Linked DNA regions of Variovorax paradoxus. The protein of the gene in region 1 interacts with the protein of each later gene in a pairwise test. Links are inferred from orthologs where the notes say so. Each region holds a gene or a part of one and is shown in the gene's direction. Other genes may lie near its edges.

Region 1 (14,812 bases):
TGCCGCGCGAGAAGCTGTTCGGGCCGCCGCCCACGGTGAAGGCGCTCAACGGCGTGAGCTTCGATGTGCAGGCCGGCAAGAGCATGGGCATCGTCGGCGAATCGGGCTCGGGCAAATCGACCATCGCGCGCCTGGTGATGGCGCTGGACACGCCCACGTCTGGCACCGTCTCGCTCGAAGGCCGCGATCTGCATTCGCTGTCGAAGGAAGCGTTGCGCGTGGCGCGGCGCGACTTCCAGATGGTGTTCCAGGACCCGTATGGTTCGCTCGATCCGCGCCAGACCGTGGCGCGCATCGTGGCCGAGCCGCTGGAGGCGCTGGCCGAAACCAGCCGCGCCGAGCAGCGCGAGCGCGCATCGGAAGCACTCTCCGCCGTCGGCCTGCGCACCACCGACATGGACAAGTACCCGCACGAGTTCTCGGGCGGACAGCGCCAGCGCATCGCCATCGCGCGAGCGCTCATCACGCGTCCCAAGCTCATCGTGGCCGACGAGCCGGTGAGCGCGCTCGACGTGTCGGTGCAGGCCCAGGTGCTCAACCTCATGCAGGACCTGCAGCAGCAGTTCGGCATCAGCTACCTGCTCATCAGCCACGACCTCGCGGTGGTCAACCACCTGTGCGACGAAGTGTGCGTGGTCTTCAAGGGCCGCATCGTGGAGCGAGGCCGTCCGGCCGATCTCTTCGCGCATGCGCAGCACGAGTACACGCGCACGCTGCTGTCGGCGGTGCTGCACACGCCGTCTCGCTAGCCGGGCCGGACCTCCCAATTTCTCCCTCACCTCCAGGAACTATCGAATGTTGAAGCGACGCACACTCATGACTTCCGCCATGGCCGCGGCAATCCCGGGTGTCTTCCTGCCCCAGGCGCGCGCGCAGGCCGGCAAGAACACGCTGACGATCGGCATGCCGCTCGAACCGCCGGGCCTGGACCCGACCACCGGCGCGGCATCGGCCATCGCGGAAATCACGCAGTACAACATCTTCGAGACGCTCACCAAGGTGAACGCCGACGGCTCGGTCACGCCGATGCTGGCCGAAAGCTGGTCGTCGTCGCCCGACATGAAGACCTTCGTCTTCAAGCTACGCAAGGGCGTGCGCTTCGAGAACGACCAGCCCTTCAACGCGCACACGGTGAAGTTCTCGTTCGACCGCGCGGGCGGCGCCAAGAGCACCAACAAGGACAAGCGCTTCTTCAGCGAGATCGGCACCGTGGTGCTCGACGAGTACACGGTGGGCGTCAACAGCACACTGCCCAACCCCGATCTGCCCTTCATGCTGGGGCAGTCGACCGCCTGCATCGTCGAGCCCAAGAGCGCCGACACCAACGCCACCGCGCCGGTAGGCACCGGCCCCTACAAGCTGAGTGCATGGCAGCGCGGCGCCTCGTGCACGCTGGTCAAGTCGCCGAGCTACCGCGACCAGAACCTGGCGAAGGTTCCGAAGTTCGTGTTCCGCTTCATGTCGGACACCGCGGCGCAGACCGCCGCGCTGATGGCAAACGACATCGACATCTTCCCGCGCGCGGGCACGCGCTCGGTGGCGCAGTTCAAGGGCAACCCGCGCTTCCAGGTGATCGAAGTGGGCACGCGCGGCAAGGTGATCCTGACCATCAACAACCGCAAGAAACCGCTGGACGACGTGCGCGTGCGCCGCGCGATCCTGGCGGCCATCGACCGCAACGCCATCATCCAGGGCGCGGCGGACGGCTTCGGCAAGCCAATCGGCAGCCATTACGCGATGGGCGCGCCGGGCTTCGTCGACACCACGGCGATGAACCCCTTCGACATCGAGAAGGCGAAGAAGCTGCTGGCCGAAGCCGGCGTGAAGACGCCGCTGGAACTGCGCCTGCAGCTGCCGCCGCCCTCGTATGCACGTCAGGGCGGCGAGATGATCGCTGCGCAGCTGGCGCAGATCGGCATCAACGTGAAGATCCAGAACGTCGAGTGGGCCCAGTGGCTCAGCGGCACTTTCGGCGGCGCGCACGACTTCGACCTGACGATGGTGGCGCACGTGGAGCCCTTCGACCTGGTGAAGTACACCGAGGCCGACTACTACTGGGGCTACGACTCCAAGAAGTTCCGCGACCTGTTCGTCACCATCCAGAACGAAGAGAACAAGAAGCGCCGCGCCGACCTGCTGGCCGATGCGCAGCGCATGCTGGCCACCGACGCGGTGAACGGCTTCCTCTACCAGGCGGTGTTCCCGACCATCGCGCGCAAGGAGGTCAAGGGCCTGTGGCCAAACATGCCGATCGTGGTGAACGACCTGGCCGCGATCTCGTGGGGTTGATGCGATGACGACGAAGCCCCTCTATTCGCTGAGCGTGCAGGAGCTGCACGCGGCTTACGCCGCCAAGGAGCTGTCGCCGGTGGAAGTGGCGCGCTCGGTGAACGAACGCATCGCCGCGTACGAACCCGAGCTTCGCGCGACCTGGCTGTTCCGGCCCGAACTCGCGCTGGAGCAGGCGCGCGCCTCCGAGGCCCGCTGGCTGGCCGGCAAGCCGCGCGGCACGCTCGATGGCGTGCCAGTGACCATCAAGGACAACCTCGCGACCGAGGGCGATCCGATGCCGCTGGGCACCGCCGCCTACGAGCTCGTGCCGATGAGCTACGACTCGCCGCCCGCCGCCCGCCTGAAGGAAGACGGCACGGTGCTGGTGGCCAAGACCACGATGCCCGACCTGGGCATGCTGTCGTCGGGGCTGTCGAGCTTTCATGAGCTTTCGCGCAACCCGTGGGATCTTTCGCGCACGCCGGGCGGTTCCAGCTCCGGCGCAGGCGCGGCGGCTGCCGCCGGTTATGGCCCGCTGCACGTGGGTACCGACATCGGCGGCTCGCTGCGCCTGCCCGCCAGCTGGTGCGGCATCTACACGCTCAAGCCCAGCTTCGGCCGCATCCCCCTGAGCTCGCCCTACATGGGCCGCTGCGCCGGGCCGATGACGCGCACCGTGGCCGATTCGGCGCTGATGATGGCGTCGATGGCACAGCCCGACGACCGCGACTATTCGGAACTGCCGCCGCCGGTCATCGACTGGAACGCCTTCGAGGTCGACCCGTCGTTCATCAAGGGCAAGCTCGTGGCGCTGCACATGGACGCAGGCTGTGGCCTGCCGCTGGATCCGCAGATCGCCGAAGCGGTGCGCCGCGCGGCGAAACGCATCGAGGCCGCCGGCGCGCACGTCGAGGAAATCCCGGCGTTCATGACGCCGAAGATGCTGCAGGGCATGGACCACTTCTGGCGCATGCGCTCGTGCCTCGACATGCAGGCCATGACGGCCGAGCAGCGCGCGAAGATCCTGCCGTACATCCGCGACTGGGCCGAGAGCGCCGCCGGCTTTTCGGGCGCGCACATCTTCGACGCCTACAGCCAGTTCGTCGCCACGCGCGCGGCCACCATCTCGGCCACCAAGGCCTACGATTTCGTGATCTCGCCGGTGTCGCCTAACCTGCCGGCGCCCGCCGACCACGCCTCGCCGACCAACGACCCGATGCGGCCGCTGGAGCACATCGGCTTCACGGTGCCCTACAACATGTCGGAGCAGCCGGCCGCCTCGATCAACTGCGGCTACTCGGCCGAAGGCTTGCCCATCGGCCTGCAGATCGCGGGGCGCCGTTTCGACGACCTGGGCGTGCTGCAGTTCAGCCGCGCCTTCGAGCAGATCCGCGAAGCACAGAAACCCTGGCCGGAACCCAAGTGATCCGCCACAAGGAGACATGACACCATGACCGCCACCCACTTCATCGACGGCCGCCGCGTGGCGTCCGAAGGCAACGCCACCATCGACGTGATCGATCCGAGCGACGGCCAGAAATTCGGCGAGATCGCACGCGGCACCACCGCCGACATCGACACCGCCGTGCGCGCCGCGCGCCAGGCCATGGGCGACAACTTCGACGGCCCCTGGGGCGAGATGACCGCGCTGCAGCGCGGCCGGCTGCTCGCCAAGCTCGGCGCCGCCGTGATGGAGCACCACGAAGAGCTGGCCCAGCTCGAGGCGCGCGACACCGGCAAGGCACTGCGCGTGGCACGCAACGACGCCACCGCGCTGGCCCGCTACATGGAGTACTACGCCGGCGCATGCGACAAGCTGCACGGCGACACCCTGCCCTATGAGCGCGGCTACACAGTGCTGACAGTGCGCATTCCGCACGGCGTGACGGGCCACATCATTCCCTGGAACTACCCGATGCAGATCGCGGGCCGCAGCGTGGGCGCATCGCTCGCAGCGGGCAACGCCTGCGTGGTGAAGCCGGCCGAGGATGCCAGCCTGTCGCTGCTGCGGCTCGCCGAACTCGCGACCGAAGTCGGCTTCCCGGCCGGCGCGCTCAACGTGGTGACGGGCTACGGCAAGGAAGCCGGCGCGGCACTGTGCGCGCACCCGGGCATCGATCACATCTCGTTCACCGGCTCGACCATGACCGGCCGCAGCGTGGGCCTGGCCGCCGCCGAGCGCCACTGCCCGGTGACGCTGGAGCTGGGCGGCAAGTCGCCGCAGATCGTGTTCGCCGACGCCGACCTCGACGCGGCAGAGCCGGTGCTGCTCAACGCCATCATCCAGAACGCGGGCCAGACCTGCTCCGCGGGCAGCCGCGTGCTGGTGGAGCAGTCGGTCTACGAAGAGGTCGTCGCGCGGCTGGCCAAGCGTTTCGCGGCCGTGCGCGCAGGGGCGCCCTCCGAGGACCTGGACATGGGCCCGCTCATCAACGAAAAGCAGTTCCGCCAGGTGCGCGACATGGTCGCGACGGCCGAGGCCGCGGGCCTGAAGGTGGCGGCACGCGGTACGGTGTCGCCCAATGCGTCTTCCGCCGGCTACTACCAGGAAGCCGTGCTGTTCCGCGACGTGCCGCACGACAGCGACCTCGCGCAGCGCGAGATCTTCGGCCCCGTGCTGGTCGTGATGCCCTTTGCCGATGAAGCAGAGGCGGTGCGCCTGGCCAACGGCACGGACTTCGGCCTGGTGGCCGGCGTATGGACCCGCGACGGCGCGCGCCAGTTGCGCATGGCGCACAAGCTGCACTGCGGCCAGGTCTTCGTCAACAATTACGGTGCGGCGGGTGGTGTAGAACTGCCCTTCGGCGGCGTGAAATCCAGCGGCTTCGGCCGCGAGAAGGGCTTCGAGGCCCTGCTCGGATTCACGACCCTCAAGACCATCGCAATCAAGCACGGATGAAGACAACACATGACAACCACTGAACAGCAAACGCCGCGCAAGGTCGGCCTCGTCGGCGTCGGCCTGATGGGCCACGGCATCGCCAGCAACATCGTCAAGCACGGCCACCAGCTGACGGTGCTTGAACATGCGGGCAACCAGCCCATCGACGGCCTGCTGAAGGCAGGCGCCACGTCGGTGAAGGACGTGGCCGCGCTCGCGGCACAGGTCGACGTGCTGATCCTGTGCGTCACCGGCACGCCGCAGGTGGAAGCTGTGATGCTCGGCGACAAGGGCGCGCTCACCGCCCTGCGGCCCGGCACGGTGGTGATCGACTGTTCGACGGCCGTGCCCGCCTCCACCGCCAAGGTGGCCGAGGCTGTGAGTGCCAAGGGCGGCAAGTTCATCGACGCGCCCATGACCCGCACCGCCAAGGAAGCCGCCGAAGGCCGCCTGAACCTGCTGGTGGGTGGCGATGCCGAGGTGCTGGCCTCGTGCCTGCCGCTGCTGCGCTGCTTTGCCGAGAACATCACGCACGTGGGTGGCATCGGCGCCGGTCATGCGATGAAGCTGCTGCACAACTTCGTGTCGCTGGGCACCGTGGCACTGCTGTGCGAAGCGGCGGCCTGCGCGGAGCGCGCTGGTGTGAAGCCCGATGTGTTCGTCGACGTGCTGGCCAAGGGCGGCGGCAACGGCGTGGCGCTGGAACGCGTCAAGCCCAAGCTGCTGACGGGCGGCACCGACTCGCTGAAGTTCTCGATGGCCAACGCCAAGAAGGACCTGGGCTACTACAACGACATGGCGGAACAGGCGTCAGCCGGACATGGCATCGCGCAGGCCGTGGATGCGCTGCTGACGCAAGGCGTGGAGAAGTTCGGTCCGGACCGGATGGTGCTGGATCTGGTCGAAGCGTTGCGCTGATTGCCAGATTGCCCAAGTCCGTGATCTTGCCGGACTTGGGTTGCGTGAAGAATGTGGTGGAGCTGGGGGGATTTGAACCCCCGTCCGCAAGCCTTCATCGCGCAGTTCTACATGTTTAGTGATCTGATTTAAGTCTCGCTTCCGGAACCGCGCAGTCACACGCTAAACCGGACGCCAGCACCCTATTTTCTCGCCTCGACCCAAGGTACCCGGATCGAAGCCAGCCCATGTAATTATCCTTGCAGCCGGGAGGTCAGGATTGCTCCAGACCCCCTTGCCCAGCCCATCGGCCAACTGTTGCAAGGCTCACTGGCAATTAAGCAGCGAGTGCGAAACGTTCGTCGTTTGCAGTTAGTTTGTTTGAATCTGTTTTACGAGCGCATTCAGCTCGACATGCCCCGCTGCGACTCCGAACCCACGTCGAAACCAGTGCAGCCCCAAGAGAACCATTTTAGGCGCTATTGAGTAACTTCAAGAGCTCCATGGGCGAAGATATTGATGCGTCGGCCTTCCAGAGGGCCGAATCTGCCTGCGAACCCATGTAGCCGTAGGTCGCGGCAACCGTACGCATGCCCGCTGCGCGGCCCGCGATGATGTCGCGCTCGTCGTCACCCACGTACATGCAGGCTTCTGACGGCACGCCGAGCCTGCGTGCGGCCTCATGCAGCGGCTCGGGATGCGGCTTGGCGAACGGCGTGGTGTCGCCGCTGATCACCGCGCCTGCGGTCTCGAAGAGCGGGATGGCGCGCGTCAGCGGATCGGTGAATCGCATCGATTTGTTGGTGACAACGCCCCACAGCAAGCCCTGCTCGCGCAGCGCCTCTATCAACGCCTGGACGCCGTCGAACACCTGCGTGTTGAGCAGCATGCGACGCTCATAAGTCACGAAGAACTCTTCGCGCAGTTCGTCGAACTCGGGCGACTCAGGGGTGATGCCGAAGGCCACGCCGAGCATGCCCCGTGCGCCGGCACCCGCCATCGGTCGGTATCTTTCGAGCGGATAGGACGCCAGGCCGCGATCGGTGCGCATCTTGTCGGCTGCGGCTCCCAGATCGGGTGCGCTGTCGATCAACGTGCCGTCGAGGTCGAACAGCACGGCCTGAGTCTTCGAGACGCCGCTCATGCTGGAGCACCCGGCTTCTGGGTGGCGAACATGTAGTTGACGCTGGTGTCGCCGCTGAGCCAGTAGCGGCGCGTCAACGGGTTGTGCTCCATGCCACGGGTGTGCCGCAGGTCGAGCCCGGCGGCGCGGCAATAGGCCGCCAGTTCGCTGGGGCGGATCAGCTTCGCATATTCATGCGTCCCGCGTGGGAGCATGCCGAGCACGTATTCGGCGCCCACGATAGCCAGCATGAAGGACTTCAGGTTACGGTTGATGGTCGAGAAAAACACCCAGCCGCCCGGCTTGACCAGCGCGGCGCAGGCCTGGATCACCGAAGCCGGTTGTGGCACATGCTCGAGCATTTCCATGCAGGTGACGACATCGAAGCTGCCCGGCTGTTGAGCGGCCAGTGCCTCGGCACTGATCTCGCGGTACTTCACGCTGCGCGTGCCTGCTTCGAGTGCATGAAGCTGCGCCACTTTGAGCGCCTTGCCGGCCAGGTCGATACCCAGCACTTCCGCGCCCTTGCGAGCCATCGAATCGGCCAGGATGCCACCGCCGCAGCCGATATCGAGCACTCGGCGCTGCGATATAGGCGCAATACCGTCAATCCATTCCAGACGCAATGGATTGATTTCGTGCAGCGGGCGGAATTCGCTTTCCAAATCCCACCAGCGATGGGCCAGTTCTGAAAACTTGGCCAGTTCGGCCGGATCGGCATTCACGTTTTCTGTCATACAGCGATTATGAAACGAGCAATGCCCGGTAAACACCGGGCAGGCTTTGTCGAATGAGCAGGCACTAATTCAACAGGCATAAAAAAACCCCGCCGTAGCGGGGTTTTCATGATCGATGAAATCGATTGATTAGTTGGCGCGGGTGCCGACCACTTCGATTTCCACGCGACGGTTCTTGGCGCGACCTTCCTTGGTCTTGTTGTCAGCCACAGGCTGCGACTTGCCCTTGCCTTCGGTGTAGACGCGGTTGCGTTCGATGCCCTTCGAGACCAGGAAGGCCTTGACAGCTTCGGCGCGACGGACCGACAGACGCTGGTTGTAGGGAACCGTACCGATCGAGTCGGTGTGGCCCACAGCGATGATCACTTCGAGGTTGACGCCACGGATCTTCTCGACCAGATCGGTCAGCTTCGCGCGACCTTCGGGCTTCAGAACCGACTTGTCGAAGTCGAAGAAGGCGTCAGCAGCGAAGGTCACCTTCGAAGCGGCGACTTGCTGAGGCGTCGGGGGAACCGGAGCGACAGGCGTCGGAGCCACAGCGACCGGAGCGGCAGGAACCAGAGCACCGTCGCAACCAGCGGCAGCCGTTGCGGGCGTCCAGTTGGCATCGCGCCAGCACAGTTCGTTCGTGCCGTTCTTCCAAACCAGTTCGCCGGTGCCGTTTTGCCAGTTGTCGATCGTAGGACCGCCGTCCGCAGCGGTGACACGGGTCTGCGCGCCGGCGGCAGTGGCGAGCGCAGCGACTGCAAACATCATCGCCACTTTATTCAGTTTCTTCATGGTTCTCCTCTTGGGGAAAAAGCCGCAGCCGCGCTGCGAATCAAGGACGCTTTAAGTGACCACCACCCAAAACGTTGAGGCGATTGTGCCATAGGGTCTTTGGCAAACAGGCCGCTGGACGCCCCCGAAGCGTAGGACGGAGGCGGAATAGACGCCTTGTGTTGCGGCGGTGCGACACCCCTCACAGCGTAAAATTTCGCCTTCCTGCCGCCAGCACCTCGCTCATGACCTCCTTCGCAAAAGAAACCCTGCCCATCAGTCTTGAAGAGGAAATGCGTAGCAGCTATCTCGATTACGCCATGAGCGTGATCGTCGGCCGAGCGCTTCCCGACGCCCGTGACGGCCTCAAGCCGGTACACCGCCGCGTGCTCTTCGCGATGCACGAACTCAACAACGACTGGAACCGGCCGTACAAGAAGTCGGCCCGTATCGTCGGCGACGTGATCGGTAAGTACCACCCGCACGGCGACCAGTCGGTCTACGACACCATCGTGCGGCTGGCCCAGGACTTCTCCATGCGCCACATGCTGGTCGACGGCCAGGGCAACTTCGGGTCGGTCGATGGAGACAACGCGGCCGCAATGCGTTATACGGAAATCCGGCTGGCCAAAATTGCGCACGAAATGCTGGCCGATATCGACAAGGAAACTGTCGACTTTCAGGACAATTACGACGGCTCCGAAAAAGAGCCGAAAGTGCTGCCGAGCCAGTTGCCCAATTTGCTGGTCAATGGCTCCGGCGGTATTGCGGTCGGCATGGCCACCAATATTCCGCCGCACAACCTGAACGAGGTCGTCGACGCCTGCCTGTACCTGCTTCGCAACCCCGAGGCCTCCATCGACGAATTGATGGAAATCGTGCCGGCGCCCGACTTCCCCACCGCCGGCATCATCTACGGTATCAACGGCGTGAAGGACGGCTACCGCACCGGCCGCGGCAAGGTCGTGATGCGCGCCAAGTGCCACTTCGAGGACATCGACCGCGGCCAGCGCCAGGCGATCATCGTCGACGAGCTCCCCTACCAGGTCAACAAGAAGACGCTGCAGGAGCGCATGGCAGAGCTGGTGCACGAAAAGAAGATCGAAGGCATCAGCCACATCCAGGACGAGTCCGACAAGTCGGGCATGCGACTGGTGATCGAACTCAAGCGCGGCGAAGTGCCCGAAGTCGTGCTCAACAACCTCTACAAGCAGACGCAGCTGCAGGACACCTTCGGCATCAACATGGTGGCGCTGGTCGACGGCCAGCCCAAGCTGTGCAACCTGAAGGACCTGATCCAGGTCTTCCTGCAGCACCGCCGCGAAGTGGTCACGCGCCGCACCGTCTTCAACCTGCGCAAGGCACGCGAACGCGGCCACGTGCTCGAAGGCCTGGCGGTGGCGCTGGCGAACATCGACGAGTTCATCCGCATCATCCGCGAGTCGCCCACGCCGCCGGTCGCCAAGGCCGAGCTCATGACCCGCAGCTGGGACAGCAAGCTGGTGCGCGAAATGCTCACGCGCTCGCGCGCCGACGGCGGCGTGATCAACGCCGACGACTACCGCCCCGAGGGCCTCGAGCGCGAGTACGGCATGGGGGGCGACGGCCTCTACCGCCTGTCGGACACGCAAGCCCAGGAAATCCTGCAGATGCGCCTGCAGCGCCTGACCGGCCTCGAGCAGGACAAGATCGTGGCCGAGTACAAGGACGTCATGGCCGAGATCGACGACCTGCTCGACATCCTGGCCAAGCCCGAGCGCGTCTCGACCATCATTGGCGAAGAGCTGGGCACCATCAAGCAGGAGTTCGGCCAGTCGAAGATCGGCGCGCGCCGCAGCCTGGTGGAGCACAGCGCCTACGACCTCTCGACCGAAGACCTGATCACCCCGACCGACATGGTGGTGACGCTCTCGCACAGCGGCTACATCAAGAGCCAGCCGCTGGGAGAGTACCGTGCCCAGAAGCGCGGCGGCCGCGGCAAGCAGGCCACCGCCACCAAGGACGACGACTGGATCGACCAGCTCTTCATCGCCAACACGCACGACTACATCCTGTGCTTCTCGAACCGCGGCCGGCTGTACTGGCTCAAGGTGTGGGAAGTGCCGGCAGGTTCACGCGGCTCGCGCGGCCGGCCCATCGTCAACATGTTCCCGCTGCAGGAAGGCGAGAAGATCAACGTCGCGCTTGCCCTCACCGGTGAAAAGCGCAACTTCCCGGCCGACCAGTACGTGTTCATGGCGACCTCGATGGGCACCGTCAAGAAGACCGCGCTCGACGAGTTCAACAACCCGCGCAAGGGCGGCATCATTGCCGTGAACCTCGATGAAGGCGACTACCTGATCGGCGCCGCCCTCACCGACGGCAAGCACGACGTGATGCTCTTCAGCGACGGCGGCAAGGCCGTGCGCTTCGACGAGGAAGACGTCCGCCCGCTGGGCCGCAATGCCCGCGGCGTGCGCGGCATGTCGCTCGAGGCGGGCCAGGGCGTGATCGCCATGCTGGTGGCCGAGGACGAGCAGCAGAGCGTGCTCACCGCGACCGAAAACGGTTACGGAAAACGCACAAGCATTACGGAATACACGCGCCACGGCCGTGGAACCAAAGGCATGATCGCGATTCAACAGAGTGAGCGCAACGGCAAGGTCGTTGCCGCCACACTCGTGCATTCGGATGATGAGATCATGCTCATTACCGACAAGGGCGTGCTTGTACGCACGCGGGTTGCCGAAATTCGCGAACTGGGTCGTGCGACGCAAGGCGTCACGCTGATCGGGCTCGACGAAGGCGCCAAACTCAGCGGGCTGCAACGTATCGTCGAAAACGACGCAAATGGCGAAACCGAGCCTGACGCGGACGATACTTCCTCATCTTCAACGGAGAATCCTCAGTGAAAAAAATCAAACTCGCACTTCTGACGGTCGCCCTGGCTAGCAGTTCGATGGCCGTCATGGCCCAGGACAAGGCCACGCTCATCAAGCAGTTCATCGACATCCAGCGCCCCGGCATCGAATCGCTGGCGCGCGGCCTGGTCGAGCAATCGAGCGCTCCGATCGCACAGGCGGGTTCGCAGTACCTGCAGACGCAGGTGCCGGAAGCCAAGCGTGAAGCAGCCGCCAAGGCCGCCGACGCAGAGCTGAAGAAGTACTTCGACGACGCCTACCCGATCGTGCGCGACAAGGCCGTGCAACTGGCTCCTGGCGCCCTGACCCCCCTGCTCGAGCAGAACTTCAGCGAAGACGAGCTCAAGCAACTGCTGGCCTGGATCAACTCGCCCCTGAGCAAGAAGTACCAGGACCTGAACCCGAAGATGCAGACCGCTCTCACGGAAAAGCTGGTGGCCGACACGCGCGCCACCATCGAACCCAAGATGCGCGCACTCGACGAAAACGTCGCCAAGGCCCTCGGCGCTCCGACCGAGGCTCCCGCCGCCAAGGCTCCGGCCAAGGCACCAGCCAAGAAGTAAAGCAACGTGACCCAGCAGCAGACGCCGGCCGGCAAGCGCCCCTACAACTTTTCGGCCGGTCCGGCTGCCATGCCGGAGGCGGTGCTGCAACGCGCTGCCTCCGAAATGCTCGACTGGCACGGCAGCGGCATGAGCGTGATGGAAATGAGCCATCGCGGCAAGGAATTCGGCTCGATCTGCACGCAGGCCGAAGCCGACATCCGCACGCTGCTGGCCGTGCCCTCCAATTTCCACGTCCTGTTCATGCAGGGCGGCGGCCTCGGCGAGAACGCCATCGTTCCGCTGAACCTGTCGCGCGGCAAGACCGCCGACTTCGTCATCACCGGCAGCTGGAGCGCCAAGTCGCACAAGGAAGCGCAGCGCTACTGCACCGCGCGCGTGATTGCTAGCAACGCCGACGACCAGCACACCCGATTGCCCGATCCCGCGACCTGGCAGCTGTCCAAGGACGCCTCGTACGTGCATGTGTGCTCCAACGAGACCATCAACGGCATCGAATTCCAGCAGCTGCCCGACCTGGCGGCGCTCGGCAGCAATGCCCCGCTGGTCATCGATTTCTCGTCGCACGTCGCCTCGCGCAGCGTCGACTGGAGCCGCGTGGGCCTGGCCTTCGGCGGCGCGCAGAAGAACCTCGGCCCGGCCGGCCTGACGATCGTCGTCGTGCGTGACGACCTCCTCGGCCACGCCCTCGAGATCTGCCCCAGCGCGTTCAACTACAAGACCGTGGCCGACAACAACTCCATGTACAACACCCCACCGACCTGGGGCATCTACATGGCGGGGCTCACGTTCCAGTGGCTGCTGCAACAGAAGGAAGGCGAGTTCACCGGCGTCGCGGCCATGGAGCAGCGCAACATCGCGAAGGCGAAGCTGCTGTACGACTTCATCGACGGCTCCGACTTCTACGCCAACCGCATCGACCCCGGCTGCCGCTCACGCATGAACGTGCCGTTCTTCCTGGCTGACGAAGGCCGCAACGAGGCCTTCCTGGCCGGCGCGCGCGAAGCCGGGCTGCTGCAGCTCAAGGGCCATAAGTCGGTCGGCGGCATGCGCGCCAGCATTTACAACGCCATGCCGCTGGAAGGGGTGCAGGCACTCGTGGGCTACATGCGAGAATTCGAGCGATCGCATGCCTAGGCGCATGCTCCGCTCAGTTGCTCGCACCGATGACCGCCTCCGCCCCCACACCACCCTCCTCTCCTTCCGATAACTCCGAAAGCCTGGCCGATCTGCGCGTGCAGATCGACTCGCTCGACCAGCGACTGCTCAGCCTGCTCAATGAGCGGGCCCATGTGGCCGAGCTGGTCGGCGAGGTCAAGAAGCGCGAGGGCACGCCGTTCTTCCGCCCCGATCGCGTGGCGCAGGTCATCGACAAGATGCAGAAGAGCAACGGAGGTCCGCTCAAGGACCTCCATGTGGCGGCCATCTGGCGCGAGATCATGTCGGCCTGCCTGGCGCTCGAATCGCCCCAGCGCGTGGCCGTTCTCGGCCCCGAAGGCACTTTCTGCGAACAGGCCGCCATCGATTACTTCGGCGGCGCCGCCGACCTGATCTACTGCGCCAGCTTCGACGAGGTGTTCCACGCCACGGCCGCCGGCAGCGCCCAGTACGGGGTGGTCGGCGTCGAGAACTCGACCGAAGGCGTGGTCACGCGTTCGCTCGACCTTTTCCTGCACTCGCCCACCCATGTCGTAGGCGAAGTCAGCCTGCTGGTGCGCCACCACCTCCTGCGCAGCAGCAACTCGCTCGAAGGCGTGGAAGCCGTGCTGGCCCATCCGCAGGCGCTGGCCCAGTGCCAGACCTGGCTGTCCAAGCACCTGCCGAACGCCGAACGGCGCGCCGTGTCGAGCAACGCCGAAGGCGCCCGCCTCGCCTCCACCAACCCGGCCTGGGCCGCGCTGGCCGGCGAACGCGCCGCCACCCGCTTCGGCCTGCACATCGTAGCGCACGCCATCCAGGACGACTCGTACAACCGCACCCGCTTCTCCGTCATCTGCCTGCCGCAGACGCTGGCCATGCCGCCGGCCTCGGGCCGCGACTGCACCAGCCTGATCGTCTCGGTGCCCAACCGGCCCGGCGCGGTGCATGACCTGCTGGTGCCGCTGAAGGCGAACAACGTGTCGATGACCCGCTTCGAGTCGCGCCCCGCGCGCACCGGCCAGTGGGAGTACTACTTCTACATCGACCTCGACGGCCACCCCTCGCAGCCCAACGTGGCCGCGGCGCTGGCCGAACTGCGCGGACTCTGCGCCTTCTACAAGGTGCTGGGCGCCTATCCCGTCAAGTCCTGAGCGGCGGGCAGACACACAGATGTTCGAACAACTGGGACTGATCGGCTGCGGCCTGATGGGCGGCTCCTTCGCGCTCGCGCTCAAGCGCGCGAAGCTGGTGAAACGCGTGGTGGGCTACAGCAAGTCGCCCTCCACCACCGAGCGGGCACGCCAGCTAGGCGTGATCGACGTGGCGGCGCCCTCGGCGCTGCTGGCGGTGTCGGGCGCCGACATCGTGCTGCTGGCGGTGCCGGTGGCTGCATCGGAAGCCACCTTCAAGGCCATCCGCCACGGCATCGCGAGCGAAACGCTGGTGATGGACGTCGGCTCGACCAAGGGCGACGTGATCGAGGCCGCCCGCAACGGGCTGCAGCGCCAGTTCGCCAACTTCGTGCCGGCGCATCCGATCGC
Region 2 (14,802 bases), 2.5 Mb from region 1 along the record:
GCACGCTGCGCATCGCGTCGAACAACGCCGAGCAGGAAGAAGCCCAGGACGAGCTCGACATCGACTACGGCGGCGACGCCATCGAAATCGGCTTCAACGTGACCTACCTGATCGACGCGCTGTCGAACATGGACCAGGACATGGTCAAGCTGGACCTGGCCGACTCCAACAGTTCGGCGCTGCTGACCATCCCCGAGAACGCATCCTTCAAATATGTCGTGATGCCGATGCGTATCTAGCAGACAGACACCGAAGCGCCTTGCGCACACAGCCCGCGGCCCCCCGCGGGTTTGCGCTTTCAAGAGGCGGCGAATTGAGCTTTTGAGAGCCCGAAAAATCACGCGCGAATGCCGTGAGAGACAGAGGAATATCCGAATGAGTGCTGAAGAAAACAAGCCCGACGTGCCGCACACCGAGCCCGTCTACATCCCCGAGATCGAAACGGCCGCAGCGGCCGACAACAGCTACGGCGAAGGCTCCATCACCATCCTCGAAGGGCTCGAGGCCGTGCGCAAGCGCCCCGGCATGTACATCGGCGACACCTCCGACGGCACCGGCCTGCACCACCTGGTGTTCGAAGTGGTGGACAACTCCATCGACGAAGCGCTGGCCGGCCATTGCGACGACATCGTCGTGACCATCCATTCGGACAACTCGATCTCCGTCACCGACAACGGCCGCGGCATTCCCACCGGCGTGAAGATGGACGACAAGCACGAGCCCAAGCGCTCGGCGGCAGAAATCGCGCTCACCGAGCTGCACGCCGGCGGCAAGTTCAACCAGAACAGCTACAAGGTGTCGGGCGGCCTGCACGGCGTGGGCGTGAGCTGCGTGAACGCGCTCAGCGTGATGCTGCGCCTGGTGGTGCGCCGCGAAGGCAAGATCCACGAACTCGAATTCAGCCGCGGCTTCGTGCAGAACCGCCTGCTGGAAACGGTGAGCGGCGTCGAAGTCTCGCCCATGAAGATCATCGGCGACACCGACAAGCGCGGCACCGAAGTGCACTTCCTGCCCGACACGCAGATCTTCAAGGAGAACAACGATTTCCACTATGAAATCCTCTCCAAGCGCCTGCGCGAGCTGAGCTTCCTGAACAACGGCGTGCGCATCCGCCTGAAGGACGAGCGCACCGGCAAGGAAGACGACTTCTCGGGCGCCGGCGGCGTGCGCGGCTTCGTGGAGTTCATCAACAAGGGCAAGACCGTCCTGCATCCGAACTCGTTCTACGCCGAAGGCGAACGCCCGGCCGACACCTACGGCGGCATTCCCGGCACGCACATCGGCGTCGAAGTGGCGATGCAGTGGAACAGCGGCTACAACGAGCAGGTCCTCTGCTTCACCAACAACATCCCGCAGCGTGACGGAGGCACCCACCTCACGGGCCTGCGCGCCGCGATGACCCGCGTCATCAACAAATACATCGAAGAGAACGAGTTCGCCAAGAAGGCGAAGGTCGAAGTCACCGGCGACGACATGCGCGAAGGCCTGTGCTGCGTGCTGAGCGTGAAGGTGCCCGAGCCCAAGTTCTCGAGCCAGACCAAGGACAAGCTGGTGTCCAGCGAAGTGCGCGCGCCGGTGGAAGACATCGTCGGCAAGCTGCTGACCGACTATCTGCAGGAACGCCCGAACGACGCCAAGATCATCTGCGGCAAGATCGTCGAGGCCGCCCGCGCCCGCGAAGCCGCCCGCAAGGCGCGCGAAATGACGCGCCGCAAGGGCGTGCTCGACGGCATGGGTCTGCCCGGCAAGCTGGCCGACTGCCAGGAAAAGGATCCCGCCCTGTGCGAGGTCTACCTGGTGGAGGGTGACTCCGCCGGCGGCTCCGCCAAGCAGGGCCGCGACCGGAAGTTCCAGGCCATCCTGCCGCTGCGCGGCAAGATCCTGAACGTCGAGAAGGCTCGCTACGAGAAGCTGCTCACCAGCAACGAAATTCTCACCATGATCACCGCCCTGGGCACCGGCATCGGCCGCGCAGGCGCGACCACGGCGGGCGGCGGCGCGGACGACTTCAACGTCGCCAAGCTGCGCTACCACCGCATCATCATCATGACCGACGCCGACGTCGACGGCGCCCACATCCGCACGCTGCTGCTCACCTTCTTCTACCGGCAGATGCCGGAGCTGGTGGAGCGCGGCCACATCTACATCGCGCAGCCGCCGCTGTACAAGGTCAAGGTCGGCAAGGAAGAGCAGTACCTGAAGGACGGCCCCGCGCTCGACGCCTTCCTGCTCAAGGTGGCGCTGAAAGACGCGCGCATCGAGACCGGCGGGGCCAGCTCGACCACGCTCAGCGGCGACACCCTGGCCGAACTGGCGCGCAAGCACCAGGTGGCCGAGGCCGTGATTGCGCGCCTGCGCAACTTCATGGACGCCGAGGCGCTGCGCGCCATTGCCGACGGCGTGGCGCTCGACCTCGATACCACGCCCGCCGCCGAGGCTTCGGCCGTGGCGCTGCAGGCCAAGCTGCGCGAACTCAACACCACCGGTGTGCCGGCCGAGGTGAGCAGCGAGTTCGACGCCCGCACCGACAAGCCGCTGCTGCGCATCAGCCGCCGCCACCACGGCAACATCAAGAGCAGCGTGCTCACGCAGGACTTCGTGCACGGCGCCGACTACGCCGCATTGGCCGAAGCCGCCAACACCTTCCGCGGTCTGCTGAGCCCCGAAGGCGCGCTGGTCAAGCGCGGCGAGGGCGAACGCGCCAAGGAAGAAAAGGTCGACGACTTCCGCCAGGCCATGAAGTGGCTCATCAGCGAAGCCGAACGCGCCACTTCGCGCCAGCGCTACAAGGGCCTGGGCGAAATGAACCCCGAGCAGCTGTGGGAAACCACCATGGACCCGACCGTGCGGCGCCTGCTGCGCGTGCAGATCGACGATGCGATCGAAGCCGACCGCGTGTTCACGATGCTGATGGGCGACGAAGTGGAACCGCGCCGGGAGTTCATCGAGCAGAACGCGCTGCGGGCTGCGAATATCGACGTGTAAGCCTTCCAGGCTTCCCAGCACCCCAGAACGCCCGGCCCTTGCCGGGCGTTTTGCTTGGCGGATGCGTCAAACCCTTGAGGCAGAATCTCCGCCAATTTCGTTCGTGCCCACAGGACTCTTCCCATTCCCTCCAGCCTCGCCTTCTTCGAACTGACCACCGTGGCCGGCGATACCGTCGTCACGTCGCTGGCCTTTCCCGAGATGGCGTGGCTCGGCAGCAGCGCGCATGCGATGGCCCGGCGCATGGCGCAGGCAGTGCAGTCGCACCTGATCGACAAGGGCCGCTACCTCGAGGCCGTGCAGATCAGCGATCCGCCGGCATTCGAGCGCCATGAGTTCGATGTCGACCTGCCGGGCGGCAGCGACCCGCTGCTGCACCCGCCGCGCCGCTGCCACCATGTCGCGTTTCTCTCCAGCGGCCCGGCGAACACGCCCTGCATCGGCTACGTGCCCGCTCTGGGCATCGTCGCGCTCGCCGAGGCGGAGCGCCTGCGCGAAGCCGTGAGCGAAGCCATCGTGCTCGAACACCGTCGCGCCGGCCGGCAGACCGACGTGCGGCGCCAGGTGGCGGCCCAATGGTTCGAGCAGGTCGAGCTGACGCAATTGCCGCTCGACCTCGTGTTCCACAGCGCCGAAGCATTGCGCAAGCTGAAGGACGATCGCGCCAAGCCGCTGCTTCCCACGGTGGCCGACGAGATGAGCGTCGGCTCGCGCACCGCCATCGGACTGGCCGTGCCGCTGACCGCTTTGCAGCGCGCGGCGGAGGGCCGGTTCGCGCGCAGCGTGCTGGTCGTCGGCGCGGAAAGCAGCGGCAAGACGGCTCTGATCCACCAGTACGCGCGCGAGCGCCGCGACCGCGCCGCCGGCTCTCCGTGGGAAACCAGCGCGGCACGACTCATCCAGGGCCTGACGCGCGACGGCAGTTGGCAGCAGGCGCTGACCACGCTGTGCCGCGAACTGGCCACGCGCGAAGTGGTGCTCTATGTCGGCCACCTTGCCGAGCTGTTCGAGGTCGGGCAATACCAGGGCAACAGCATCAGCCTCGGCGATGCCTTGCGCGAGCCGCTGGCCCGCGGCCAGTTGATGGTGCTGGCCGAAGCCACGCCCGCCGAACTCTCGCAGATCGACTTGCGCAGCCCCGGCTTCTCGGCGCTGTTCCAGACGCTGCGCCTGCCCGAACTGCCCGAGGCCGAGCAGGAACGCACGATGCTCGCCGCAGTGGCGGCGCTCGCGGCGCAGCACCGCGTCGCGGTGTCGCCGGATGCGGTGTCCGAGCTGATCGCGCTGCAGCGCCGCTTTTCGCCGTACTCGGGCTTCCCGGGCAAAGGCATCCGCTTCTTCGAAGAACTGATCCTGCACGTGCGCGGCCAGCAGGGCGCGGTGATCGGGCGCGACGATGCGCTCGCCGCGTTCTGCGCCGAGACCGGCATGCCGCGTCGCATGCTCGACGCGCGGCTGCCGCTCTCGCTCGACGAAGTCGACGGCTTTTTCCGCAGCCGCCTGTTCGGCCAGCCCGAGGCGCTGTCGGTGGTGACGAATCTGCTGGTCGCCACCAAGGCCGGGCTCGCGCGCGGCGGCAAGCCGATCGCGTCGATGCTGCTGATCGGCCCGACCGGCGTGGGCAAGACGGAGACGGCCAAGGCGTTGGCCGAATTCATGTTCGGCGATCCGCGCCGCATGATCCGCATCGACATGAGCGAGTACGCCGACCCCGCCGCCGTGCTGCGCCTGCTCGGCGATCTTGGCGGCGACGAGGGCGTGCTGATCGGCGCGGTGCGGCGCCAGCCGTTCTCCGTCGTGCTGTTCGACGAACTCGAAAAAGCCCACCCCAGCTTCTTCGACCTGCTGCTGCAGGTACTCGGAGAAGGCCGCCTCACCGGCGGCGACGGCCTCACCGCCAACTTCTGCGGCAGCTTCGTGGTGATGACGTCGAACCTGGGCGCGGAGGCGATGCAGCGCATGCCGATGGGCCTGGGCGCGGTGCGCGGCGATCCGCGCGCCCATTTCGAGCAGGCGGTGCAGCAGGCTTTGCGCCCCGAGCTGTTCAATCGCATCGACCACATCGTGCCCTTCGCCCCGTTGTCGGCCACCGAGCGCGCACCGATCTTCGGGCGCGAGATGACGCTGCTGCGCAAGCGGGAAGGCCTGCTCGAACGCAGCGCCGAACTGACGCTCGACGACGACGTTGCCGCCCGTCTCGCCGCGCTGCCCGGCGACGAGCGCTACGGCGCCCGCGACGTGCAGCGCGTGCTGCGCCGGCAACTGCTGCTGCCCCTCGCACATGCGCTGGCACCGCATGCCTATGTCACGCCGCTGGCCGTGCGCATCGGCGCGGGCGACACCGGCCAGCCGCTGGGCGTGCGCGCCGACCCGCTGCAGCGCCCGGTCGACAACGCGCCGCTGCTGGCCGCCGAGGCATTGGCCGACGCGCGCCGCCATTGGCAACGCGTGACCGAAGGGCCGCTCTTCGTGAACCTGGTGAACCAGGTGTTCCGCCTCGACGACGAGCGGCGCCGCTACGAGAAGAAGCGCAACCGCGCACCGCACTTGCCGCACTGGGACGGCACGCCGTCCGCCAGCCGCGCCCGCACCTTGGCCGCTGTGCAACAGACGGCACAGGGCTTGTTCGCCGAGATCATGACGCTCGAGGGGCAAGCCCTGCTCGCGCTGGTAGGCGAGTCCGATGCGCCGCCAGACATCGCCGCGTGGCGCACCCGCTTCACCGCGTTCAAGCAGCAGGCCTTTCATGCCGTGCGGCCGGACAGCGGCGTGTGCACCGTGGGCCTTTACGCCGCGCCGGCATTGGCCACCACACTGCATGACGCGTGGTGCGAACTCGCGGCGCTTGCCGGCTTCGAATTCCGCCCGCAGGTGGTGCGGCTCGGCGACGAACCCCGCAAACCCGCGCCTCCAGCCGACGCAGAGGCGCGCGAGGAAAAGCGCGAGGAAAAATCAGAAGACGAGGCCCCGCCCAGCCCCTACCTGAAGTTTCCCTGGCCGCAGGCATCGAGCCGCAAGAGCCTGATCGTGGGCTTCGAGATCGAACTCAAGGGACCGGCGGTGTTCGACTACTTCCGCCAGGAGGGCGGCGTCTGGCGCATCTGGGTCGGCGACCGCAACAAGTCGGACGCCTGGGTTTCGGTGCGCAGCGGCACGCTCTCCAACTTCGAGACGCCGCACAACGTGCACCGCCAGCATTTCTTCGACAGCCGGCCTGTGCACCGCTTTCTGAGGGACGGCATGCTGGCCGCGCAGCAGGCCGACTGGAAAACCTCGTTCCCGGACGCACCCGCCTGGAAGCGTGCGCTCGACGCGCAGTTCGACGCGCTCATGGACCGCATGCTGCTCGGGGAGGACGACTGATGAGCGGACGCGGCAGCCTGCGCATCCCGGTTTTCGTCACGCATCGCAAGGAGGCGGGCTACCGGCTGCGCTGCCTGTTCCTGCCGGAGATCGACGCGACGGCCATGCGCTACGAAGCGGCGCTGAACAAGTTGCGCCAGGCGGTCGTGCATCACTTTCGCGGCACCCGCAGTACGCGCGCCACGCTCGACGAGCGCCTGTGGCTCGGCTTTGCGCCTGAACTGCGTTTCGAACTCGTGCCGCTGGGTTTCGACAGCGGCCGCCGCTGGATCGAAGGCGCATTTGCCGCGGCCCACTTCACCGTCGGCGCACGCCGCTACGCCTGCCTGCCGCAGCTCGACGGCATGGTGGCCGACCTCGGTGAACTGCATCTGGACAAGGGGCAACGCACCGAGCGGCTGGTGGCCAGCATTCAGGCCTGGTTCCGTGAACAGCGCAAGGAGCGGGGCGACGCCTTCGACCCGCAGCGCTGCCTGGCCGCGCCGAACGACGAACTCGGCGAGCTCGAAATCTCGATGCACCTGGCTCAGGGCCGCTTCCCGTTCGAGAGCGAGCACGACCTGCGCGCCGCGATGCGCGACGACGGCATCGGCGACGGGCCGACCGAGATGGCGCGCGCCGCCGTCGATCTGAACGATCTTTATCCGGATGAGCTGACCCAGGCGATCCTGCGCGACGAGGCCATCGAGGAACTGGGCCGCGCGATCTACCGGCCCGACGGCGGCGCCGGCGCCATCGTGCTCGTGGGTCCGCGCGGCGCCGGCAAGACGGCGCTGGTGCATGGCGCACTGCGGCAGTTCATGGTCTCCGAAACGGGCCGCGACCGCGCGAAGCTGCAGAAGATCTGGCATCTCGACCCGATGCGCGTGATCTCCGGCATGAGCGTGATCGGCCAGTGGCAGCGCCGCATGGCCGTGCTGCTGCAGCATCTGCAGTTCCGCCTGCGCGACGACTTCCGCATCGCCAGGCCCGATCACTTGTACTGCGACAACCTCGTCGCGCTGCTGGCCATCGGCAAGAGTTCGCAGAACACGCTGACGCTGGCCGACGTGCTGCGCCCGCTGCTCGAGAAGCGCGCCTTCACCATGATCGGCGAAGCCACGCCCGAGGCCTGGCAGAAGGTGCAGCAGCGCGACCGCCGCTTTGCCGACCTGTTCCGCGTGATCCGCGTCGATCCGCCGCCGCGCGAGGCGGCCATCCGCATCGTCGCCTGGCGCCGCGCCGAACTGGAGCGCCAGCACGAGTGCCGCATCTCCGCCGCCGCGGTGGCCGAGCTGCTGAAGATGGAGCGCCGCTTCGCCGCCGACGAGGTGCTGCCGGGCTCGGCGATCCGCGTGCTCGACCGGCTCGCCGTGCGCCATGCGCGCGGGGAGGTCGGCCGCGCCGAAGTGCTGGCCGCCTACACCGCGGCGTATCACTTCCGCGAGAAGCTGTTCTCCCGCCAGATCGGCCTGGCACCAGCGGAAGCCGCGGCGCATTTCGCGGCGCGGCTGATCGGCCAGCCCGAGGCGCGCGCGCAGCTGGTCGATGTGATCGCGCTAATCAAGTCCGGCCTCGCGGCGCCGGGCAAGCCGCTGTCGTCGCTGCTCTTCATCGGACCGACCGGCGTCGGCAAGAGCGAGGCGGCGAAGCTGCTGGCCGACTACCTGTTCGAGGACGAGGGCGGCCTGGTGCGCTTCGACATGAACGAATACGTCGACGGCGATGCGACCGGCCGCCTCATCGGCGACGCCTACCGCCCCGACGGCCAGCTCACCGCCGCCGTGCGCCAGCGCCGAGCCTGCGTGCTGCTGCTCGACGAAATCGAGAAAGCCCATCCGTCCGTGCACGACCTGCTGCTGCAGGTGCTCGGCGAAGGCCGGCTGACCGATGCGCTGGGCCGCACCACCGACTTCTCGCAATGCGTGGTCGTGCTCACCTCGAACCTCGGCGCCGCCGCGGCGAGCCGCCATACCGGCTTCGTGCGGCAGGAAGCCGACGTGGCGCATACCTACCGCGAGGCGGTCGAGCGTTTCTTCCGGCCCGAATTCCTGAACCGCATCGACCAGGTCGTCGGCTTCACGCCGCTGGGCGCGGACGACATCGCCGCCATCGCCCGGCTGCAGCTGGAGCGCGTGCTGGCGCGCGATGGCTTCGTGCGCAGGCTGACCTTCCTGAATGTGTCGGCACAGGCGCTGGACCACTTGGCGCGGCTCGGTCACGACGAGACGCTCGGCGCGCGGGCGCTGAAACGCGGCATCGAGCGAGCACTGACGCAGCCCATCGCGCAGCGCCTGGCGTCTTCGCACAGCGGCCAGCCGATGCTGCTGGACGTGAGCTTCGGCGAGGGCGGCCTGACGACCCGGGCCACCGTGCTCGACTACGCCGTGCGGCGCGCGGTGCCGCTGCCGGAAGACACCGGGTCGGCGGCCGGCTACCAGGCGCTCGCGGGCATTGCCGACGCGCTGCACGAACGCCTGCGCGCGCAGCTCGACGCAGCGCCGGCGGAACCTGAAGCACTGGCGCTGCGCGCGCTGCAGGTGCGGCTGGACCCGCTGCGCGAGGTGCTGGCACGCCGCAGCTGGGATCTTTCGGAGCGCCGCGTGGCGCCGGGGCGCACGGTCAAGCAGAACCAGCCGCGGCCACGCGAGTGGCGCGTGGCGAGCCGCCAGCAGGCGCTCGACGAGCTGATGGTGCAGCAGGACATCCGGGAATTCTTCGAGCAACTGTTTGCCGGCGCGTCACCGGTGCGCGGCATGGACACCGAACTCGTGCGCTGGCAGCTCGAGATCGACCAGCTGGCGAGCCGCGCCGACAGCCTTGGCCGGCATGGCATCGAGCGAGTGGCGGTGGAGATCGTGCCGCTGCAGACCGGCGCCGGCGAGGCCACGGTCCGGACGGCATGGGCCGACTACGCAGCGCTGATCGCGCAGCTCGACCTGCACGAACTGCCGTCGCCGCGCGCAGGCGTTCGCTGCTTCGAGGGCATCGGCCTGCGCGACGCGTTCGGCGGGGAATGCGGCATCCACCTCTGGTACGCCGGCGACGACCGGCCGTTGCCGCTGGCGGTGCGGCTGCTGTCCGCGGAGCCTGATGCCGCACCGGAACCGCTGCCCACCGAGATCGTGCGCATCCGCCTGGAGCCCGCGCGGCCAGGCGACCACCGGCGCCTGACAGACCTGCGCTCAGGCCGCGTGCGCAAGTTCAGCGGCCCGCTCACCGAAGAAGACTGGCGCCTGATGCTGTGGGACAGTCGTGCCGCAGGCCGCGCGCCCGCCGCGCAGGACTGAGAAGGAAGAGACCCGCATCCGCATGGCCACGCTTTCGTACCCCCTGGTGTGCTGGCAGCTCGACGACACGTCCGTCTGCGGCATCCTGCTCGGCACCGACTTCCAGGTGATAGAGCGCAATGCCCGCCGCGTGAAGGCCGCGCTGGCCGAAACCCTGCAGCGTGAACGCGAGCGCGACGGTTACGTGCCCGAGCCGGACATCGACGAAGCGCGGCTCAAGCTCGTGCATGTGTCGGTGAGCCTCGCGCACCGCACTGAAAAAGGCAGTTTCCCGGTGCCTCGGGCCACGGATTTCCACGTGGCGGCGGTGTTTGGCGAGAACGAGGAAGACGGCTACGCCAAGTGCTACCTGCCCTGGCTCGACCAGAGCTTCTATTACTACGACGACGCGCAGTTGCCGGTGCTGATCGAGCACTACACCCGCGAATGCCTCGACGGTCTCTCGCCCGAAGATGCGCAGCGTTTCCTGATGCCCGCCGCGCCGTGGCTCGACCAGATCGACGTGCGGCGCGACGACAGGACCACGAACAGGCAGCATGTGCCGCGCCATCTGCGCGAGGCTCATGCGCAACTCGACGCCGTGGCCGACCGCCTGCCCGAGACCGGCGCGCGCCGCGGCCTGCATGTGTTTCCCGAGGTGGCCTGGGAGCAGGGCGCACTGAGCGACGAAATAGCGGCACGGCTCGCGCGCGGCGGCAACCTGCTGCTGGTGGGCGAGCCCGGCGTCGGCAAGAGCGTGGTGATCCTCGAGGCGATCCGCAAGGCGCACCGCCTCACGGCCGCGCGCGACGCGCCGCCGACCTTCTGGCGCAGTCATGCCGAGCGGCTCGTCGGCCGGGCGAAGTACCTGGGCGAATGGCAGGCGCTGTGCGACCAGACGGTGGAATGGCTGGACATGTCGAACGGCCTGCTGTGGGTCACGGACTTCGTGAACCTGCTGCAGGTCGGCGGCGAAAGCCCCGAGGAATCGATGGCCGCCTACCTGCTGCCGGCGCTGCGCCGAGGCACATTGCGGCTGGTCGGCGAAGCCAATCCCAGCGAACTCGAGATCGCGCGCCAGCGCCTGCCCGGATTCATCGACTGCTTCGAGACCCTGCGCCTGCCCGAGATGGACAGCGTGCGCGCGCGCCGCGTGCTCGACCTGTTCGCGGGCCACGCGAAGAACACGCTGTCGATCGAGATCGAGCGGCCGGCGCTGGACACCGGCTACCGGCTGCTCGGGCGTTATGTGCGCTACGACAGCTTTCCAGGCAAGGCGGTGCGCTTCTTCGGCGACTGCGTGCGCGAAGCCATTGCCGGGCAAACAGGCGTCGTGACCGAAGCCAGCGCCATCGCGCACTTTGCCAAGAGCACCGGCCTGCCCGAAAGCTTTCTACGCGACGACCAGCCGCTGGACGACACCCAGGTGCACGGCTTCTTCGCGCAGAAGCTGTTCGGCCAGGACGCGGCCATCGGGCACCTGAAAGACGTGGTCTATCTTTTCAAGGCCGGGCTGAACGACCCGGCCAAGCCGATTGCGACCCTGCTGTTCGCCGGGCCGACCGGCGTCGGCAAGACCGCGGCGGCCAAGGCGCTGGCGCGCTATTTCTTCGGTGCCGGCGACGACGCGGACCCGCTCTTTCGCATCGACATGAGCGAGTTCCAGCACGCCTTCCAGATCGCGCGCCTGATCGGCTCCGGCAAGCGGCCCGGGAAGCTGGTGGAGCACGTGCGGCGGCAGCCGTTTTCGGTCGTGCTGCTCGACGAGATCGAGAAAGCCGACGCCTCGGTGTTCGACCTTCTGCTCACCGTGCTCGACGAAGGCCGCCTGCGCGACAGCCGCGGGCGCATGACCGACTTTCGCAGCACGGTCATCGTGATGACCACCAACCTGGGCGTGCGCCACGGCGCGTCGCTGGGATTCGGCGAGCCGGCGAACGGCGGCGGCGCGGTGCACGACATCCGCCAGTTCTTCAGGCCCGAGTTCTTCAACCGCATCGACCGCGTCGTGCCGTTCGCGCCGCTGTCGCGCACGGCCATCGAGGCCATCGCGGTGCAGGAGCTGCAGGCGATCGCGCAGCGCGAAGGGCTGGCGCGACGCGGCGTGCGGCTGAACTTCTCGCCCGAGGTCGTGGCGTTCGTCGCGGACAAGGGGTTCAGTCCGAAATACGGCGCCCGGCCGCTGCAGCGCGCGGTCGAGCAGCATGTGGTGGCCGCGGTCGCGCGAGCGATGTTCGGGCCGGTCGCGGACGGGGCTTGCCTGGAAGTGGGGCTGGTGGACGGCGTCGTCGTGGCGAGACCGGGGCTCGGCTGAGCCAGGCTCCGCGCGAGTCCTTGGCGCGCGGGTGGATCAGCCACGGATCCTTGCTCGCCATGCACCGCCGTAGAACTGCGCCATGCACCCTAGCGGATTCCGACGCGGCAGCGCCCCCCGAAAACAGCCCGCATCAGGGTTTCCGTGAGGTTTGTGAGCGAATGTGGCTTACACGGCCGTCACACGGGCGTCACCAGCTATGAAAACAATAGCATTCACATTCAATCCGAGGATCGTTCCTCGTAAACGCTATATCTAGCCCGACTCTTGCTAAGCAAAATCCTCGACGGATTTCACGTCACGCAAGTTCGAGGACCACACAGCAATGAACCCTTCGCGTCTCCGCCGGCCACTGGCCGCGCTGGTTTTGGGCGGCACAGCAGCTTTCCTCGGGGCCCTGACTTCGGCCCATGCGTTCTCCAACCCACCCATCCAGGTGGCGCAGGGCATCGAATACATGAGCGGCGGCGCCACCCGCGACGAAGCCGCCTTCATGGAAATGGTGTCGCCCCGCTGGGCCGCGACCATCGCGCTGGGCGTGAGCGACGGCAAGGGGGCGCAGCAGCCCGGCTTTCCGGCCAAGGCCCACGTCGAAATCCGCCAGAAGTACACCGGCCAGGCCGTGATGACCTTGGACTCGCAGAGCCCCTACATGCTCGCGCGCCTGAATCCCGGCGCCTATGACGTGAACGTGACGCTGGGCGGCCTGACGCTCACGCAGTCGCTGGTGGTGATTGCCGGCGTGCCGGCGCGCGCGTCGTTCGTGTGGCCGTCGAATTTCGACATGGCCTCGGTCACGCCGCCGCTGCCGCAGGCGCTGGCACAGACGGCCTCGACCACCCGTTGAGAAACCGGCGCACGGCCGCGGCCGTTGCGTCCTCGGTCAGCCTTTCCTAAGTCGCGCCCCGCACAGTGGGGACATCGTGGGTTCTCGCCACGACGACCAGGAAAGGATCCAGACCATGACTTCCCGCTTTTCATCGCGCATGCGGCCCGTGGCGGCCGCGATGCTGTGCGGCGCCGTTCTGCTCGGCGCGTTCTCGGCGGCGCAGGCCGCGGTGAACCCGCCGATCTACATGACGCACGGCGTCGAGTACATGAGCGGCGGCATCGGCAGCGACGAAGCCCAGCTGATGGAAACGGTGCTGCCGCGCTGGCCCGCCAGTTTCGAATTCGCGATCAAGGACCACAAGGGCGCCGAGTTCGCCGCCAACGTGCACGTGACGGTGCGCGACAGCAGCGGTGTCGCGCTGCTCGACAACGTGGTGTCCGGCGGTCCGTTCATGGTGGCCCGGCTCGACCCGGGCAACTACGAAGTCGAGGCCCAACTCGGCAACCAGGTTTTGAAGCAGCAGCTGCGCGTGCCGCAGGGCGCATCGGCCAAGGCGACCTTCGTCTGGCCGGCGGGCACCGACATGGCTTCGGCCGGCACGCGCGCGGTGCAATAACCGGTGAAAGTGGGCGCCGGCACCGCATGCCGCCGGCGCTGATTTTCGGGCTCCGGTTGAGCCCACAACGCCCGCTATCCGGGCGCCTGTCGCTATAGAAAAAATAGCGGCTCTGGCGCCATCGGGCGTCTTGAATGCGCGGCATGCGCCTTGCAGATGGTGTATCCCGGGCAATGCCCGACCCCATTGCCCCGATGCCGATCCGTCCCCTGAGCGCGCTCACTGCGCTGCTCCATGCCTACATCGCGCTGCGCCTGCTGCCGGCGCTCGCCGTGCTCACGCCTGCATGGCCGCTGGCGCTGCTCGCGCTGATGGTCTCGGCGCTCACGATTCCGCTGCCTTTCCTGTCGCGCCGCATCGAGCGCAACGCTTCGATGGGCGAAGCACTCAAGTGGATCGGGCTGATCAGCATGGGCTGGTTCTCCTCGATGTTCGTGTTGACGCTGGTGCGCGACGCGGGCCTGCTGCTGACGTGGCTGGCCAGCGCACTGGGCGGCGTGCAGGTGCAATGGAACACGCTGCGCCCGTGGAGCGCGCTGGCGGTGCTGGTCATTGCCACGGCCACGTCGGCCATCGGTTTTCTGAACGCTCGGCGCACGGCCAGCGTGAAGCGGGTCGAGGTGCCGATCCGCGGGCTGCCGCAGGCGCTCGAGGGCTTCACAATCGCGCAGCTCAGCGACATCCATGTCGGGCCGACGATCAAGAGCGGCTACATCCAGCGCATCGTCGAGGTGGTCAACCGGCTGGGCGCCGACACCATCGCCATCACCGGCGACCTGGTGGACGGCAGCGTGCCGGAACTGCGCGAACACATCGCGCCGCTGGCCGGGCTGCGCGCGCGGCACGGCACCTTCGTGGTCACCGGCAACCACGAGTACTACGCGGGCGCGCATGCCTGGATCGACGAGCTGCGCCGACTGGGCCTCAAGGTTTTGCTGAACGAGCACGTGGTGCTGCAGACGCGCAACGTGCGCGGCGCGCAGACCGACGAAGAGCTGTTCGAAAGCGCGCTGGTGCTGGCCGGCGTGACCGACTTCACCGCCGGTCATTTCGACGCGGCCCACGCCAGCGACCCGCATCTGGCGTTGCACGATGCACCGCCGCTGGTGCACACGCGTGTGCTGCTGGCGCACCAGCCGCGCAGCGCGCCGCTGGCCGCGGCGGCGGGCTACCAGCTGCAGCTGTCGGGCCACACGCACGGCGGCCAGTTCTTTCCATGGAATCTGTTCGTGCCGATGCAGCAGCCTTTCACGGCGGGCCTGCACCGCCTGCACGACATGTGGGTCTATGTGAGCCGGGGCACCGGCTACTGGGGTCCACCGAAGCGCTTTGGCGCGCCCTCCGAGATCACGCTGCTGACGCTGGTACCGGCCGCCTGAGCGGCCTCGGTCAATCGGGGCTGGATTCGAGTTCGGCCAGGCGCCGCGCGTTCGACGTGGCGGCC

What was found.
Region 2: the proteins of gyrA (region 1) and gyrB interact in binary tests that used the Escherichia coli proteins (3 or more experiments, as listed by UniProt). The link is inferred for Variovorax paradoxus from one-to-one orthologs.

What each region holds. Positions count from the first base shown.
Region 1 is NZ_CP091716.1:2,568,146-2,582,957, reverse strand. What follows is about bases 8,565-11,759. They hold gyrA (DNA gyrase subunit A), read left to right. Parts: upstream 8,565-8,913; coding sequence 8,914-11,559; downstream 11,560-11,759. Other genes in these bases: L3V85_RS12050 (DUF2059 domain-containing protein), read left to right, coding at 11,556-11,759; ompA (outer membrane protein OmpA), read right to left, coding at 8,565-8,689. Also shown: L3V85_RS12100 (ATP-binding cassette domain-containing protein), read left to right, coding at 1-749; L3V85_RS12095 (ABC transporter substrate-binding protein), read left to right, coding at 796-2,289; L3V85_RS12090 (amidase), read left to right, coding at 2,294-3,697; L3V85_RS12085 (aldehyde dehydrogenase family protein), read left to right, coding at 3,722-5,170; L3V85_RS12080 (NAD(P)-dependent oxidoreductase), read left to right, coding at 5,180-6,070; gph (phosphoglycolate phosphatase), read right to left, coding at 6,522-7,193; bifunctional 2-polyprenyl-6-hydroxyphenol methylase/3-demethylubiquinol 3-O-methyltransferase UbiG, read right to left, coding at 7,190-7,909; more of ompA, read right to left, coding at 8,039-8,564; more of L3V85_RS12050, read left to right, coding at 11,760-12,131; serC (3-phosphoserine/phosphohydroxythreonine transaminase), read left to right, coding at 12,201-13,268; pheA (prephenate dehydratase), read left to right, coding at 13,298-14,422; L3V85_RS12035 (prephenate dehydrogenase), read left to right, coding at 14,442-14,812. UniProt on the Escherichia coli protein: A type II topoisomerase that negatively supercoils closed circular double-stranded (ds) DNA in an ATP-dependent manner to maintain chromosomes in an underwound state.
Region 2 is NZ_CP091716.1:106,240-121,041, forward strand. What follows is about bases 1-3,185. They hold gyrB (DNA topoisomerase (ATP-hydrolyzing) subunit B), read left to right. Parts: upstream 1-375; coding sequence 376-2,985; downstream 2,986-3,185. Other genes in these bases: dnaN (DNA polymerase III subunit beta), read left to right, coding at 1-239; L3V85_RS00640 (AAA family ATPase), read left to right, coding at 3,145-3,185. Also shown: more of L3V85_RS00640, read left to right, coding at 3,186-6,348; L3V85_RS00645 (AAA family ATPase), read left to right, coding at 6,348-9,617; L3V85_RS00650 (AAA family ATPase), read left to right, coding at 9,640-11,910; L3V85_RS00655 (hypothetical protein), read left to right, coding at 12,236-12,757; L3V85_RS00660 (hypothetical protein), read left to right, coding at 12,873-13,358; L3V85_RS00665 (metallophosphoesterase), read left to right, coding at 13,493-14,737; L3V85_RS00670 (polyhydroxyalkanoate granule-associated phasin), read right to left, coding at 14,748-14,802. UniProt on the Escherichia coli protein: DNA gyrase negatively supercoils closed circular double-stranded DNA in an ATP-dependent manner to maintain chromosomes in an underwound state.